Regions from separate parts of the Xanthomonas sp. NCPPB 2864 genome, predicted to be linked through region 3. Evidence: predicted binding sites of a transcription regulator. Region 3 holds the regulator's gene; each other region holds the start of a gene.
The links. Region 3 encodes HrcA, which represses chaperone genes, less so after heat shock. Its sites were predicted from a motif close to TTNGCACTCNNNNNNNNNGAGTGCNAA; they were not measured.
Positions count from the first base shown of each region.

Region 1: AC1KVE_RS05555 (co-chaperone GroES) is a predicted target of HrcA. The motif match lies at 2,503-2,529, and genes of this name have one in related genera.
Region 2: rpoH (RNA polymerase sigma factor RpoH) is a predicted target of HrcA. The motif match lies at 2,694-2,720, and genes of this name have one in related genera.

Region 1 is NZ_JBWWVS010000002.1:116,124-121,572, reverse strand. It holds gene groL (chaperonin GroEL) at 387-2,027, opposite strand; gene AC1KVE_RS05555 (co-chaperone GroES) at 2,165-2,452, opposite strand; gene AC1KVE_RS05550 (endonuclease) at 2,884-4,695, shown strand; gene cutA (divalent-cation tolerance protein CutA) at 4,926-5,258, shown strand; gene AC1KVE_RS05540 (protein-disulfide reductase DsbD family protein) at 5,264-5,449, shown strand, end outside.
Region 2 is NZ_JBWWVS010000004.1:65,308-70,756, reverse strand. It holds gene AC1KVE_RS10845 (NAD(P)/FAD-dependent oxidoreductase) at 1-989, shown strand, start outside; gene AC1KVE_RS10840 (trimeric intracellular cation channel family protein) at 1,042-1,656, shown strand; gene rpoH (RNA polymerase sigma factor RpoH) at 1,807-2,682, opposite strand; gene ung (uracil-DNA glycosylase) at 2,883-3,608, opposite strand; gene AC1KVE_RS10825 (response regulator) at 3,614-4,456, opposite strand; gene ftsX (permease-like cell division protein FtsX) at 4,465-5,415, opposite strand; gene ftsE (cell division ATP-binding protein FtsE) at 5,412-5,449, opposite strand, start outside.
Region 3 is NZ_JBWWVS010000003.1:459,710-465,158, forward strand. It holds gene AC1KVE_RS10325 (outer membrane protein assembly factor BamE) at 138-533, opposite strand; gene fur (ferric iron uptake transcriptional regulator) at 638-1,048, shown strand; gene recN (DNA repair protein RecN) at 1,161-2,825, opposite strand; gene hrcA (heat-inducible transcriptional repressor HrcA) at 2,942-3,994, shown strand; gene grpE (nucleotide exchange factor GrpE) at 4,094-4,612, shown strand; gene dnaK (molecular chaperone DnaK) at 4,755-5,449, shown strand, end outside.

The DNA.
Region 1 (5,449 bases), on a different contig from region 3:
GACAAGGTCGAGGCCGCTAACCGATTGCGCGAACCGGTGGCATCTGCGCCGCGTAGGAGCGCACCTGGGCGCGATTGGGGCATTCCCGGTGAAGCCCATTCGCGCCCTGGGGCGCTCCTACGGGGTCATGGGATTTGCGTGGTTATGCACGCGTGGGTTCGACACGGTCGGGTTCGCGAATCGTTGGCCGCATCGGTGCCCGGTAGGAGCGCACCCGGGCGCGACTGGGCATTCTCGGTGAAGCCCTTTCGCGCCCTGGGGCGCTCCTACGGGTCATGATGGGATCTGCGTGGTCACGCACGACCTCTTGCGGCATCCGCGACCGCAAAAAAAAACCCCGCCTTTCGGCGGGGTCCTTTTTTGCTGCAACAGCCGAGTGGCGTGGATCAGAAATCCATGCCGCCCATGCCGCCCACGCCACCGCCGGCCGGCATCGCCGGCTCGTCCTTCTTCGGTGCATCGGCCACCATCGCTTCGGTGGTGATCATCAGGCCGGCGATCGAGGCTGCGTTCTGCAGCGCCGAGCGGGTGACCTTGGTCGGATCCAGGATGCCGAACTCGACCATGTCGCCGAACTCGCCGTTGGCCGCGTTGTAACCGTAGTTGCCGGTGCCTTCCTTGACCTTGTTCAGGATCACGGACGGCTCTTCGCCGGCATTGGCCACGATTTCGCGCAGCGGGGCTTCCATCGCGCGCAGGGCGATCTGGATGCCGTGGGTCTGGTCTTCGTTGGCACCGGTCAGGTTACCGACGGCCACCAGCGCACGCACCAGGGCCACACCGCCGCCCGGGACCACGCCTTCTTCGACGGCTGCACGGGTGGCGTGCAGGGCGTCTTCGACGCGGGCCTTCTTTTCCTTCATTTCGATTTCGGTCGACGCGCCGACCTTGATCACTGCAACGCCACCGGCCAGCTTGGCCACGCGCTCCTGCAGCTTCTCGCGGTCGTAATCGGACGAGGTGTCTTCGATCTGGGTCTTGATCTGGCCAACGCGGGCTTCGATCGTGGCCGAGTCGCCGGCGCCGTCGATGATGGTGGTGTTCTCCTTGGAGACCTGCACCTTCTTCGCGCGGCCCAGGTCCTTGATCGTGGCCTTCTCCAGCGCCAGACCCACTTCCTCGGAGATCACGGTGCCGCCGGTCAGCACCGCCATGTCTTCCAGCATCGCCTTGCGACGGTCGCCGAAGCCCGGTGCCTTGACGGCCACGACCTTGACGATGCCACGGATGGTGTTGACCACCAGGGTGGCCAGCGCTTCGCCTTCGACTTCTTCAGCGACGATCAGCAACGGCTTGCCGGCCTTGGCCACGCCTTCCAGCACGGGCAGCAGGTCGCGCACGTTGGAGATCTTCTTGTCGTGCAGCAGGATGAACGGGTCGTCCAGGTCGGCCGACTGGCTCTGCTGATTGTTGATGAAGTACGGGGAGAGGTAGCCGCGATCGAACTGCATGCCCTCGACCACGTCCAGCTCGTTTTCCAGGCCCGAGCCTTCTTCAACGGTGATCACGCCTTCCTTGCCGACCTTCTGCATCGCTTCGGCAATGATGTTGCCAATCGATTCGTCCGAGTTGGCCGAGATGGTGCCGACCTGGGCAATCGCCTTGTCGTCGGTGGTGGGCTTGGAGATGTTCTTCAGCTCGACGACGGCAGCCTTGACGGCCTGGTCGATACCGCGCTTGAGGTCCATCGGGTTCATGCCGGCGGCCACAGCCTTGGCGCCTTCGCGGATCAGGGCCTGGGCCAGCACGGTGGCGGTGGTGGTGCCGTCGCCGGCGTTGTCGTTGGTCTTGGAAGCGACTTCCTTGACCATCTGCGCGCCCATGTTCTCGAACTTGTCAGCCAGTTCGATTTCCTTGGCGACGGAGACGCCGTCCTTGGTGATGGTCGGCGCGCCGAAGCTCTTTTCGAGCACGACGTTGCGGCCCTTCGGGCCCAGGGTGGCCTTGACGGCATTGGCTAGCACGTTGACGCCACGAACCATGCGGGTACGTGCGTCTTCACCGAAACGAATGTCTTTAGCAGCCATTTGTTGTAACTCCGGAATTTGAGATTGGGGATTGGGGATTGGCTAAAGCGGGGGTTCGGGGGAGATGCGGGATCAGCTGCGCCAAGCGCAGTGGCCAATCCCGAATCCCCACTCCCGAATCCCGCCGTCAACGGCTATCAGCCGATGACCGCCAGGATGTCGTCTTCGCGCAGCACCTTGTACTCGACGCCTTCGGACTTGTAGCTGCTGCCGGCGTACTGGCCGTAGATGACCTTGTCGCCGACCTTGACCACCGGCGCGCGCAGGCTGCCGTTGTCCAGGGGCTTGCCGGCGCCGATGGCGACGACTTCACCCTTGGTGGACTTTTCCTTGGCGGAGTCCGGGATCACGATGCCGCCGGCGGAAACTTCGTCGGCTTCGATCGGCTTGACTACAACGCGGTCGTGAAGCGGCTTGATGCTCATAGAGAAAGACCCTCTTAAGTGATTGATTGGTCTGGAAATTATCGGCGATGTTAGCACTCGTATGTGACGACTGCCAGCACAGCGCGCGGAAAAAACCCGACAGAGCGGGTGCGGGCCAGAGATTGTGCTGTGTGGCCAGCTTTCAAGGGCTGGGGGCAAAAAATTTTCGCCGGGCAGTTCCATGCCAGGGCCACGACGCGGCCGACACGACCTGGCGCGCATTGCCCCGCTGGCAACGGTCAGCCGGGTGGGAACCGGGCTGCGCGATCGCCAGCTGCGCCTGAGACCGGCTACCGAGCCACTGGCACGCCGGACGGTGCGCACCGAGCAGTCGCCGGAGCAGCCGCTCTAAAAATGGAACCAGGTTCCACCGATTGTCATGCGCACGTTTTACAGTCGGCCACGCATTCCCCGATCACAAGGAGCTGTCGATGAGGTTGCCATCCCCTGCCCGTGCTTTCCCCTTGCGCTGGTCCCCCAGCTGCACGCTTCCCCTGGCCTGTGCGCTCGTACTGGCCGTCCCCACCGCCCACGCGGCGGTGTTCATCAACGAACTGCATTACGACGACGCAGGCGCCTCCGGCGACAGCGGCGAAGGGGTGGAAGTGGTGGCCACCGCCGGCGAATCGCTGAGCGGCTACCGCATCTATCTGTACAACGGCAGCACACCGGGCGCGGCCACGGTCTACGCCAATACGGCGGTGCCGGCCGGCAGCCTGGTCAGCTGCGGCAGCCAGGTGCGCGTGGCCACGGTCGGCTACGCCAGCAACGGCGTGCAGAACGGGCCCAACGACGGCGTGGCGCTGGTCGACCCCAACGGGCAGCTGGTGCAGTTCCTCAGTTACGAAGGCGCCATCACCGCCAGCGGCGGCCCTGCCGCCGGCATCACCAGCCAGAACCTGCCGGTCAGCGAGAGCAACAGCAGCGCGGTCGGCAGTTCGCTGCAACTGACCGGCACCGGCAGCAGCGCGGCCAACTTCAGCTGGGCCAGCTCGTCGGCGCAGACCTTTGGCGCGTGCAACCGCGGCCAGAGCTTCAACGGCAGCGGCGGTGGCGGCGAGACCGGCGCGGCACCGACGATCACCAGCACCACCCCGACCCAGGGCGCGACCGGCTTTCCCGCCGCCGGCGACCTGAGCGTGGGCTTCAGCGAGGCGGTGACGCTGAGCAGCGGCGCCTTCGCACTGAGCTGCGCCAGCTCCGGCACGGTGGCGCTGAGCTACCCGACCAGCGGCACCCGCTTCAGCCTGTCCACCAACACCGCCTTGGTCGGTGGCGAGCGCTGCACCCTGGCGATCACCGCCAGCGCCATCCGCGATGCCAGCGGGCTGAGCCCGGCCGCCAACCAGTCGATCGCCTTCACCGTGGCCACCGCCAGCGGCGGCGGCACCGGTTACTACTCGCGGGTCAACACCGCCAATGCCAGCCAGTTGCGCTGTTCGCTGCACACCGTGATCAAGGGCCACACGGTCTATCCGTACAGCGGCTCGGGCACTAGCACCTGGACCATCCTGGAGATGGCCGACGAAGATCCCAACAACAGCGGCCGGATTCTGGACGCCTACCGCAACCGCAGCTACGCCAAGGGCAGCGACCGTGCCGGCACCGGGAGCGGGCTGACCTACAACCGCGAGCACACCTGGCCCAACTCGCTGGGCTTCGGCAGCGCCAGCGGCGACAAGGGGCTGCCGTATGCGCCCTACACCGACACCCACATGCTGTATCTCACCGACACCGCCTTCAACGCCGACCGCGGCAACAAGCCCTACGCGGCCTGCACCAGCAGCTGCGGCGAGCGGGTCACCGAGGTCAATGACGGCAGTGGCGGCGGCAGCGGGCGCTATCCGGGCAATTCCAACTGGGTGCGCACCCCGGATGGCAACGGCGGCACCTTCGAGGTATGGGGCAAGCGCAAGGGCGACATGGCGCGTGCGGTGATGTACATGGCGATCCGCTATGAAGGCGGCACCGACGCGGCCACCGGGCAGTCCGAGCCGGACCTGGAACTCACCGACGACCGTAGCAAGATCGTGCAGACCTCGGCCTCGCCGGCCTACATGGGCCTGTTGTCCACGCTGCTGGCCTGGCACCAGGCCGACCCGCCGGACGATGCCGAGCGGGCGCGCAACCAGGTGATCTTCAGCTTCCAGGGCAACCGCAACCCGTTCGTGGATCACCCCGAATGGGCGACCTCGAGCCTGTTCACCTCGGCCAAGCCGGCCAGCTGCCAGCTGGCCAATTGATCCGGCCCGGCCCGGCGCCCCAGGCGCCGGGCCGGGAGAAGGCCTGCAGCGGCAATCCACATGCCCGACCGCGCAGCAGGCGCGCGAGCCGTTGGCCTGCGTCATTCAACATCAGCGGGCAGGCGCAGGACCGGTATCGCCGCCCAGCCGCCAGGCTCAGCGAACTTGACGCCCTGTTCCGGAATCTGCGGTCGATCCCCCGCAAACAGGGGATTACACTGCGCGGTCACATGAGCGCCTCTTCCCTCCATCTGTTGTTCAGCACCTGTCCGGATGCCGACAGCGCCGAGCGCATTGCGCGCGTGCTGCTGGACGAGCGCCTGGCCGCCTGCGTCACCCAGCTGCCCGGCGTGCAGTCGCTGTACCGCTGGAACGGGGCGATCGAGCGCAGCCAGGAAGTGCAGTTGTTGATCAAGACCTGGGAAGACCGCCTGCCGGACGCCATCGCGCGGCTGCAGGCGCTGCATCCGTATGAACTGCCGGAGGCGATCGCGGTCCAAGCCAGCGCCGGGCTGCCGGCGTATCTCGATTGGGTCCGGGCTGAAACCCGCAAGGAATCCTGACGTCCATGAAGTCTCTGTCCCGCTGGATCGCCCGCTGCGCATTGCTGGCCGTACCCTTGCTCGCCGCGCCGCTGGCGCTGGTGGCGCCCCTGCCCGCGCAGGCCGCGGTCACCGAGGCCGACCTGCTGCCGGTGGATCAGGCCTTCACCCTGAGCGCCACCGCCGATAGCCGCGACAGCATCGCGCTGCGC
Region 2 (5,449 bases), on a different contig from region 3:
TCGGCTACGACATGTTGCTGCTGGCCACCGGCGCCACCCATGCCTACTTCGGCAACGATCAATGGGCCGAGCATGCGCCCGGCCTGAAGACGCTGTACGACGCGCTGGTGCTGCGGCGCAAGTTGCTGCTCGCCTTCGAGCGCGCCGAGGCAGAGTCCGACCCGGCCGCACGCGCAGCCTGGCTGAGTTTTGCCGTGGTCGGCGGCGGCCCGACCGGCGTCGAGCTGGCCGGCACGCTGGCCGAGATCGCCCGCCACACGCTCAAGAACGAATTCCGCCATATCGACCCGCAGCAGGCGCGCGTGCGCCTGGTCGAAGCCGGCCCGCGCGTGCTGCCCTCGTTCCCGGACGATCTCACCGCCAAGGCGCGCAAGCAGCTCGAGCGCCTGGGCGTGGAGGTGCACACCGGCACGCCGGTCACCCACATCGATGCGCTGGGCTATCAGCTCGGCGACACCTTTGTGCCTGCACGCACCGTGGTGTGGGCCGCCGGCGTGGCGGCATCGCCGCTGGCGCGCACGCTGGGCGTGCCGCTGGATCGTGCCGGCCGCGTGCTGGTGGAGCCGGACCTGAGCGTACCCGGTCACCCGGAGATCTTCGTCGGCGGCGACCTGGCCTCGGTCCAGCAGGACGGCCGCCCGGTACCGGGCGTGGCACCGGCAGCAAAGCAGATGGGCAAGCACATCGCCAAGGCGGTCCGCGCCCGCCACCGCAGCCAGCCTGCACCAGCCTTCCGTTACCAGGACTACGGCAACTTGGCCACGATCGGCCGCATGGCCGCCATCGTGCATGTCGGCAAGCTCAAGCTCTCCGGCATCGTGGCCTGGTGGTTCTGGCTGGCCGCGCACGTGTACTTCCTGATCGGCTTCCGCAACCGGTTCGTGGTGCTGGTGAACTGGGCGATGGCGTACTGGAGCTACCAGCGCGCCGCGCGCATCATCTTCGGCGGTGCCACCGACGACCCACCGCCCAGCAGCAAGGACGGATGACAGCGGCTCAGGCCGTGCGCGATGCTGTGCGGCCTGATGCGACGGTCTGATCGTGACCACTCTCCTGTTCCTGCTGGATCTGCTCGGCACCTTCGTGTTCGCCCTCAGCGGCGCGACCGTGGCGGTGCGCAATCGCCTGGATCTGTTCGGCGTACTGGTGCTGTCGTGCGCGGCGGCGGTGTCCGGCGGCATCGTGCGCGATGTGCTGATCGGCGCGACCCCGCCGGCCGCGCTGGTGCATCCGCAGTACCTGCTGGTCGCCTGCCTGGCCGGCGTGGCCGGTTTCTACTGGCATGCGGCGGTGGAACGGCTGCGCAACCCGGTGCAGCTGTTCGACGCGGCCGGGTTGGCGTTGTTTGCGGTCTACGGCACCAGCAAGGCGCTCGATTACCAGCTCAGTCCGCTCAGCGCGACCTTGCTCGGCATGCTCAGCGGCATCGGCGGCGGCATCGCGCGCGATCTGCTGGTGGCGCGGACGCCGGTGGTGCTGCAGGCCGAGCTGTATGCGGTCGCCGCGCTGGCCGGTGGCGGCCTGGTCGCGATCGGGCACATGCTCGCAGTGCCGCAGGCCTGGTCGCTGGCGACCGGTGCGCTGGTCTGTTTCGGGCTGCGCTTCATGGCCATCCGCTACGGCTGGCATCTGCCGGTGGCGCGCCTGCCGGAATAGCGCCGGCGGGCGCAGCGCGCGGTCGATCATCGGCGAGCGACCACGACGAACCACCACGCGTCGTCGGACTCGACGCAGCACCGGCAGCCCACATGCAAACGGCCCGGAAAACCGGGCCGTTTGTGCAACGCCTGGGGCATGATCGAAGGATCAGGCCACGAACAGCGCCTTCATCTTCTTCAGCGCATTCGCCTCGATCTGGCGGATACGCTCGGCCGACACGCCATACTCGTCGGCCAGCTCCTGCAGCGTCACCTTGGAGTCGGAGTCCAGCCAGCGGCGCTTGACGATGTCGCGCGAGCGCGTATCCAGGCCGGCCATGCCTTCGCGCAGCAACTGCAGCTGATTGTCCTCGCTGTCGTGGCGCTCGTAGGCCTGCGACGGATCTTCGTCGTTGGCCACCAGGTAGCTCACCGGCGACGGCGGACCATGATCGTCGTCTTCGTCGGACGAGGCATCGAAGCCGATATCGCGACCGGACAGACGCGACTCCATCTCCATCACTTCGCGCTCGGAGACGTTCAGGTCCTTGGCGACCGCAGTCACCTCGGACGCATTGAGCCAGCCCAGGCGGGTCTTGGACTTGCGCAGGTTGAAGAACAGCTTGCGCTGCGCCTTGGTCGTGGCGACCTTGACGATGCGCCAGTTCTTTAGGATGAACTCGTGCATTTCCGCACGGATCCAGTGCACTGCGAAGCTGACCAGGCGCACGCCCATTTCCGGGTCGAAGCGCTTGACCGCCTTCATCAGGCCGATGTTGCCTTCCTGGATCAGGTCGCCCAGCGGCAGGCCGTAGCCGTTGTAGCCGCGAGCGACGTGCACCACGAAGCGCAGGTGGGAATGGACCAGCTCGCGCGCGGCGTCCAGATCCAGCTCGTCACGGAAGCGACGGGCAAGATTCTGTTCCTCATCGACCGACAGCACCGGGATCTGGTGCACGGCACCGATGTAGGCGTCCAGCGAACCGAGCGCACTGGGAATCGGGAGATTGTTTGCCACTAGGGCAGTCGAGGTGATCTGGTTCATAGGGCACCATCTTAGCAGTCGAACTATTGGACTGCCGGGTACAGAAAGAGTTCCCAGCGTTCCATTTATAGGAAGTTCGGGCTTTTGGCGTTGCCGTCGTTCTACGGCGCAACTCCCGACTTCGAGCACCTACGCTACCACCGCCGACCTGGGTAGACCGTGACAAAGCCGCCGCGAAAGGGGGCCGGCGCCGGTACCGTTCAGCCGCTGGCCGGAGTGGTGTCCAGCGCGTTGCGGGGCGGCAGCGACCAGTCGATCGGGCCCAGCCCGCGGCGCTGCAGGTGCTCGTTGGTCTTGGAGAAGTGCTGGCAGCCCAGAAAGCCGCGATGCGCCGACAACGGCGAGGGATGCGGGGCCTTGAACACGCGATGGCGCGCCTGGTCGATGACCTTGCCCTTGGACTGCGCGTAGCTGCCCCAGAGCAGGAACACCAGGCCTTCGCGCTCGCGGTTGAGGGTCTCCACCACATGGTCGGTGAAGCCTTCCCAGCCCTTGTTCTGGTGCGCGCCGGCACGGCCCTGCTCCACCGTCAGCACCGCATTGAGCAGCAGCACGCCCTGGCGCGCCCACGGCATCAGATAGCCATGGTCCGGCCGCGCGATGCCCAGGTCGTCCTGGATCTCCTTGTAGATGTTGAGCAGCGACGGCGGCACCGGCACGCCAGGCAACACCGAAAAGCACAGCCCATGCGCCTGGCCTTCGCCGTGATACGGGTCCTGGCCCAGGATCACCACCTTGACCTGCTCGAACGGGGTGGCGTCGAAGGCCGCAAAGATCTGCGGGCCCGGCGGGAACACCCGCGCCCCGGCCGCCTTGCGCTGGCGCAGGAATGCGGACAGCTCCTGCATTTCCGGGCGCAGCAACCAATCGCCCACCCGCGCCTTCCACGACGGTTCCAGCTGGATACGCGCTTCCACTTCAGCCACTTCGGTCATAGCGTGACAGCCTGGTCCTCGAGCCGAGCCAGGCGCAGCTGGAACAGCACCTTGGTCACCAGCAGACGTTCTTCGATGGGTTTTTGCACCAGGTCGTTGGCGCCGGCGCGCAGCAGCTCGGACTGGTTGCGCGGATTGGTGTCGCCGGTCATCACCAGCACCGGCAGGCGACGCTTGCCGTAGGCGAAGTCGATGCGGATGCGCTCGACCACGTCGCGGCCGTTGAGCTCGCCCTTCAGGGTCACATCGGTCAGCACCACGTCGATGCGGCGCTCGGTGCGGCCCAGCGATTCGGCGGTGAGCAGCGCAAAGGCATCCTCGGCGGTGAGCACATGCACCACCTTCAGGCTCTGCCGCTCGAGCATGCGCTTGGTCGCCTCGGCCACCACGCGGCTGTCCTCGATGTACAGCACGGTCGCGCCGACCACCGGCTCGGGCTGCACATAGCCGCGGATGAAGGTCGCCAGGGCTTCGTGGCCCAGCGCCTTGTCGAAATAATCGGTGACGTATTCGGTGAAGCGGCGCTCCACCAGATGCTGCTGCGCATCGCCGGAGACCACGATCACCGGCACATAGGCCTGGCCGGCCGCTTCGCGCACGCTGCGCGCCAGGGTCAGGCCGTCGCCATCGGGCAGCGACAGCGAGGTGGTGACCAGATCCACCGCCCCGGCTTCCAGCGCCTGGCGCGCCTCGGCGATGCTGGAGCAGCCGATCACCTGCACGTTGGGCAGATCACGCTGCAACACATCGGCGATCAGCTTGCGCACCAGCTTGGAGCCATCGACCACCATCACGCGCGGCGCGTCGCTGATCAGGTGCTTGAGATCCGGTGGATGCATGGCAGGCCTCAGGTCTCGGTGGGACGGGTCTGGCGAAGAAAATGGCCGGTGACCAGCCAGGCGCCCAGCCAGCCCAGGACCAGGGTGCCGACCAGCACCAGCGCAGAATGCAGCAGATCCAGCCCGTGCAGGGTAAAGGAGCTGCCATAACTGTCGGCCAGGGTCGCCAACGGCGCGCGCAGCGCCAGCCCGGAGGCGGCGATCAGCGCGAGCGCCACAGCGCCGGCACCGAGCCCGTACCAGGCCCCCAGGTACAGAAACGGACGCCGGATGAAGCCATCGCTGGCGCCCAGCAACTGCAGCACGCCGATTTCCTCGCGCCGCGACTGGATGTCCAGCCGCACCGTATTGCCGACCACCAGCACCGCGCCGACACCCAGCAGTGCCGACAACACCTGCACCAGCCGCTCGCCGAAGTGCAGCCAGCCATCCAGGCGCTTGCGCCACAGCGCGTCGTGCTGCACCTGGTCGGCCTGCGGCAAGGCCTGCAGCGCACCGGCCAGCTGCGCATCGTCAGCCGTTTCGGTGGGCGTGACGACCAATAGCGTCGGCAGCGGGTTGTCGCCCAGCGCATCGATCGCCTCGTCGAGCTTGGCGCTCTCGCGCAGCTCGGTCAGCCCCTGCGCCGGCGTGCGCAGCGCGACCTGGGCAACGTCCGGGCGCGCGCGCAGTTCGCCGGCCAGGGCCTGCGCGGCCTCGGCGCCGATCTCGACCTTCAGGAACAGGTTGATCTCGCGTGACTGCTGCACGCTGCCGGCCAGCAACTTGACGTTGTCCAGCGCGATCGACAGCCCCAGCGGCAAGGCCAGCGCCAGCGCCATCACCACGATGGTCAGCAAGGTGGCCCACGGCTTGCGCATGGCACGGCCCAGGCTGAAGGCGATGCTGTGCAGATGGTGGTCGATCCACACGCCGACCCGCGAGGGGGCGACGGCTTCGGTATTGGCGGGCTTGCTCATTCGGCCAGATCCTGCGGCGAGATGTCGTCGACCA
Region 3 (5,449 bases):
CGATATCCAGATCAGCGCTGCAGTTCCTGACCGAACACGTCTCTGCGACCAGGCAAATAAAAAACGCATCCGTTCAAACGGATGCGTTTTCTGGTGCGGCGACACTCAGGCGATCGCGCAGTGCGCGACCGAGCGCATCAACGGCCGCGCTGCTTTTTCTTGTCGCGGGCCAGATTGCGACCGAACTGCTTGGGTGCCGACTTGGCCAGCTGCTCGTCCTGCGACGGGAAATAATCGCCTTCCCAGCGAACGACCTGCTCGTTCTCGAAGAACACGGTGAAGTTCTTGATCTCGGTGCGCGCCAGACGGTCCACGCGCTGGGTGGAGGTGTAGTCCCAGCGCTGCGAATGGAATGGATCGGGGATCGAGGGGGTACCCAGCAACGCGCTGACCTGCTGCTTGCTCTGGCCTACCTGCAGTTGCTCCACGGCATTCTGTTTGATCAGATTGCCCTGGTAGATCGGCTGCTTGTAGATGATGCCGCAGCCAGCGGTGGAAAGAGCAACGGCGGCGACCAGCAGGAGATTACGCATCGGGGATTAAGTGCTGAGGAAATCACGCCGATGATACACTCCCGCCGGTCGCCGCGACCCGTTTGATGGCAGCTGGCGCTAAATCGCCAATGAACGGAGAACATATGGAAACCCACGACCTGCGCAAAGTCGGGCTCAAGGTGACCCACCCGCGGATGCGGATCCTGGAGTTGCTCGAGCAGAAGAGCAACCAGCACCACCTCAGCGCAGAAGACATCTACCGGCAGCTGCTCGACCATGGCGACGAAATCGGTCTGGCCACGGTGTATCGGGTGCTGACCCAGTTCGAGGCCGCCGGTCTGGTGCTGAAGCACAATTTCGAAGGCGGTCAGGCGGTCTATGAGCTGGATCGTGGCGGCCATCACGACCATATGGTCGACGTGGATACAGGTCACGTGATCGAGTTCGAGAGCGAAGAGATCGAGGCCTTGCAGCGGCAGATCGCCGCCCAGCATGGCTATGAGCTGGAAGAGCACTCGCTGGTGCTGTACGTGCGCAAGAAGCGTCCGCGCTGACGGCAAGCCGGTGGTAGTGCGGTAACGACAAGGCGGCTTCGGCCGCCTTGTGCGTTTGCCGCCATCGGCTGCCTGGGCAACCCCGATGGCGGCCGAGACAGCGCCCGGCGGCTCAGGCGCTCTGCAGCAGCTTGCGTGCCGCCGCGCGGGCCTCCTTGCTGACTTCCACCCCGCCCAGCATGCGCGCCAGTTCTTCCTGGCGCGCCTGCGGGCCGAGCAGTTCGACCGCGCTCTGGGTCATGCCGTCCACCGGCGCCTTGCTGACCCGATAGTGCGCGTGGCCCTTGGCGGCCACCTGCGGCAAGTGGGTCACGCACAGCACCTGGCGCTCTTCGCCCAGGGCGCGCAGTTTTTGCCCCACGATGTCGGCCACCGCGCCGCCGATGCCGGAATCCACTTCGTCGAAGACCATGGTCGGCACGCTGTCCAGCCCGAGCGCGGCGACCTCGATCGCCAGCGAAATCCGTGACAGCTCGCCGCCGGAGGCGACCTTGCGCAACGCGCGCGGCGGCTGCCCGGCGTTGGCGGCGACCAGGAATTCCACCCGCTCGGCGCCGTTGGGGTCAGGGCGCAGGGTGTCCTGCGGCTGCAGCTGGATCAGGAACTGCCCGCCGCCCATGCCCAGCTCGCCGATCAGCGTGGTGGTGGCGGCCGACAAGGCCTCGGCAGCGGTGGTGCGGCTGGCGCTGAGGCTGCTGGCCGCGCTGCGCCAGACGCCGATCGCCGCCTCGATATGCTTGTCCAACTGCTGCAGGCGCTCGTCGGCGCCGCGCAGGCTCTCCACTTCCAGGCTCATGCGGTCGCGCTGGGCGGCCAGTTCGTCCGGGGTGACGCGGTGCTTGCGGGCCAGATCGTGCAGGCGGCCGAGCCGGCGCTCCATCGCCTCGAACTGGGCCGGGTCGGCCTCCAGGTCGTCGCGCACGCGGTCGAGCAGGGCCAGCGCCTCCTCGATCTGGATGACCGCGCTGTCCAGCAGTGCATCGACCTCGCCCAGGCGTGGCTCGTGCTCGGCCACGCGCGCCAGGTCATGGCGGCTGTCCTGCAGCAGGCCCAGTGCGGAGGCGCCGTCGTCGCCGTTGAGCTGCAGGGCCACGCTGTCGCAGGCGCCGATCAATGCGGTGGCGTGCGCCTGGCGGCGATGATTGACGTCCAGCGCGGCGATCGCGGCCGGATCCAGGTCCTCGCGTTCCAGTTCGCCTAGCTGGTGTTCCAGAAAGCCGATGCGGTCGGAGACATCGCCCTGCGCGGACAGCGCATCGCGTTCGTCCAGCAGGGCCTGCCAGCGCTGGCTGGCCTGGCGCACCTGCTCGCGCTGCGCGCCGTTGCGGGCGTAGGCGTCGAGCAGGGCGAGCTGGCTGTGGCGGGCCATCAAGGCCTGGTGTTCGTGCTGGCCGTGAATCTCCACCAGCCGCGAGGCCAGCTCCGCCAGTTGCGAAGAGGTCACCGGGCGGCCGTTGATCCAGGCACGCGAGCCGCCATCGGCACGGATGATCCGGCGCAGCTGGCATTGCGCGTCGTCGTCGAGTTCGTTGTCCGACAGCCAGGTCAGGCCCGGGTGCTGGGCCGGCAGCTGGAATTCGGCCGACAGTTCGGCGCGGTCGGCACCGTGGCGGACCACGCCGCTGTCGGCGCGCAGCCCGGACAGGAAGCCCAGCGCGTCCACCATCAGCGACTTGCCGGCGCCGGTTTCGCCGGAAACCACGGTCATGCCTGGCCCGAATTCCAGTTCGGTGGCGCGGACGACGGCGAAATCCTTGATGGAGAGGTGTCTGAGCATGGGATCGAGTGTGAACGCTTTGGGGAAGCTTAGGGTGGGAGCGGCGGGCAGGGAATAAGACGCTTGCCAACCGCAGGGCCAGACATTATCTATGCCCAGTCTCACCGGATGATCCCATGCGCGCGTCACAGTCCCCAACGCTCGATCCCCGCGCACGCCAATTGCTGCGGACGCTGATTGCCCGCTACATCCGCGATGGCGAGCCGGTGGGCTCCAAGACGCTGGCCCAGCATGCGGGGCTGGACGTCAGCCCGGCCACCATCCGCAACATCCTGGCCGACCTGGAGGATGTGGGGCTGCTCAGCTCTCCGCATACCTCGGCCGGGCGGGTGCCCACCGCGCACGGTTACCGGGTGTTCGTCGACAGCCTGGTGCAGATGCAGCCGCCCGGCGAGGAAGAAGTGCGCCGCCTGCGCGCGGAGCTTGCCAGCGGCAACGGCACCCAGTCGCTGCTGGGCAGCGCCTCGCAGATGCTGTCGGCGATGAGCCATTTCGTCGGCGTGGTCAGCGCACCGCGGCGCGAGCAGTTCGCGTTCCGGCATATCGACTTCGTGGCGCTGGACGCGCGCCGGGTGCTGGCGATCCTGGTGTTTGCCGACAACGAGGTGCAGAACCGGGTGATCGAGCCGCGCCGGGCCTACGAGCCGGCCGAGCTGGAGCGGGTGGCCAATTACCTCAATGCGCAATTTGCCGGGCGCGCGCTGTCGGACATCCGCGCTTCGCTGCTGCGCGAGCTGCGCATGGCCAAGAACGAGATGGAGCAGCTGCTGGCGCACAGCGTGGATCTGGCCAGCGAGGCGCTGGTGCCGGCCGACGCCGACGACATGGTGATGGCCGGGCAGACCCGCCTGATGGGCGTGCAGGACCTGTCGGACCTGGACCGGTTGCGCGAGCTGTTCGAGGCCTTCGCCAGCAAGCGCGAGATCCTGCAGCTGCTCGAACGCACCATCCAGGCGCCGGGCGTGCGCATCTTCATCGGCGAAGAGACCGGCATGCTGTCGCTGGACGATGTCTCGCTGGTCACCGCGCCGTATGCCGCCAATGGCCAGGTGCTGGGCGTGCTGGGCGTGATCGGGCCCAAACGCATGGCCTACGACCGGGTGATTCCGCTGGTGCAGACTGCCGCCCAGGTGCTGGGCGCGGCCATGGAACCGCCCGGCACGCGATAAGCGGCAGCGATCGATACGATCGTTTTGCTTGAAACGCGCGCGCGCGCCCACATACGGGGTGACGTTGGGGCGGGCGTTCCGCTTGCCCGGGAACTGCACATGAACCAAGACCACCCCGAATTCGACTCCGAAGACCTGTCCCAGAACCCACCCGAGACCGATCCGCTCAAGGCCGAGATCGAGTCGCTGCGCAGCGAGATTGCGCTGGTCAAGGCCGATGCCCTGCGCGAGCGGGCCGATCTGGAAAACCAGCGCAAGCGCATCGCCCGCGATGTCGAGAACGCGCGCAAGTTCGCCAACGAGAAGCTGCTGGGCGAGCTGCTGCCGGTGTTCGATAGCCTGGATGCCGGCCTGACTGCGGCCGGTACCGAGCCCAGCCCGCTGCGCGATGGCCTGGACATGACCTACAAGCAGTTGCTCAAGGTCGCGGCCGACAACGGCCTGACCCTGCTCGACCCGGTCGGCCAGCCGTTCAACCCGGACCAGCACCAGGCGATCAGCCAGGGCGAGGCCGAGGGCATCGCCCCGGGCCACGTGGTGCAGGTGTTCCAGAAAGGCTATCTGCTCAACGAGCGTCTGCTGCGCCCGGCCCTGGTGGTCGTGGCCAAGCACGACTGAACCGCAGCGCCCGGCTGAACTGCCGGGCGCATGCGCGAAACGCAGATTCGTGCAGGTGGCTTGAACACCTGCGCACCACCCCCACATCTCAGCCAGACCCGGCGTCGCCGGACACAGCTACAGAATCATCAGGAGCGTATCCATGGGCAAGATCATTGGTATTGACCTCGGCACCACGAACTCGTGCGTGTCGATCATGGACGGCGGCAAGGCCCGCGTCATCGAAAATTCCGAGGGCGACCGCACCACGCCTTCGATCGTCGCCTACACCAAGGACGGCGAAGTGCTGGTCGGCGCCTCGGCCAAGCGCCAGGCGGTGACCAACCCGAAGAACACCTTCTACGCGGTGAAGCGCCTGATCGGCCGCAAGTTCACCGACGCCGAAGTGCAGAAGGACATCTCTCACGTGCCGTACGGCATCCTTGCCCACGACAACGGCGATGCCTGGGTGCAGACCAGCGATGGCAAGCGCATGGCGCCGCAGGAAATCTCTGCGCGCGTGCTGGAAAAGATGAAGAAGACCGCCGAGGACTTCCTGGGCGAGAAGGTCACCGAGGCGGTGATCACGGTGCCGGCCTACTTCAACGACAGCCAGCGTCAGGCCACCAAGGACGCCGGCCGCATCGCCGGTCTGGACGTCAAGCGCATCATCAACGAGCCGACCGCGGCCGCCCTGGCCTATGGCCTGGACAAGAACGGCGGCGACCGCAAGATCGCCGTGTACGACCTGGGCGGCGGCACCTTCGACGTGTCGATCATCGAAATTGCTGAAGTCGATGGCGAGAAGCAGTTCGAAGTGCTGGCCACCAACGGCGACACCTTCCTGGGCGGCGAAGA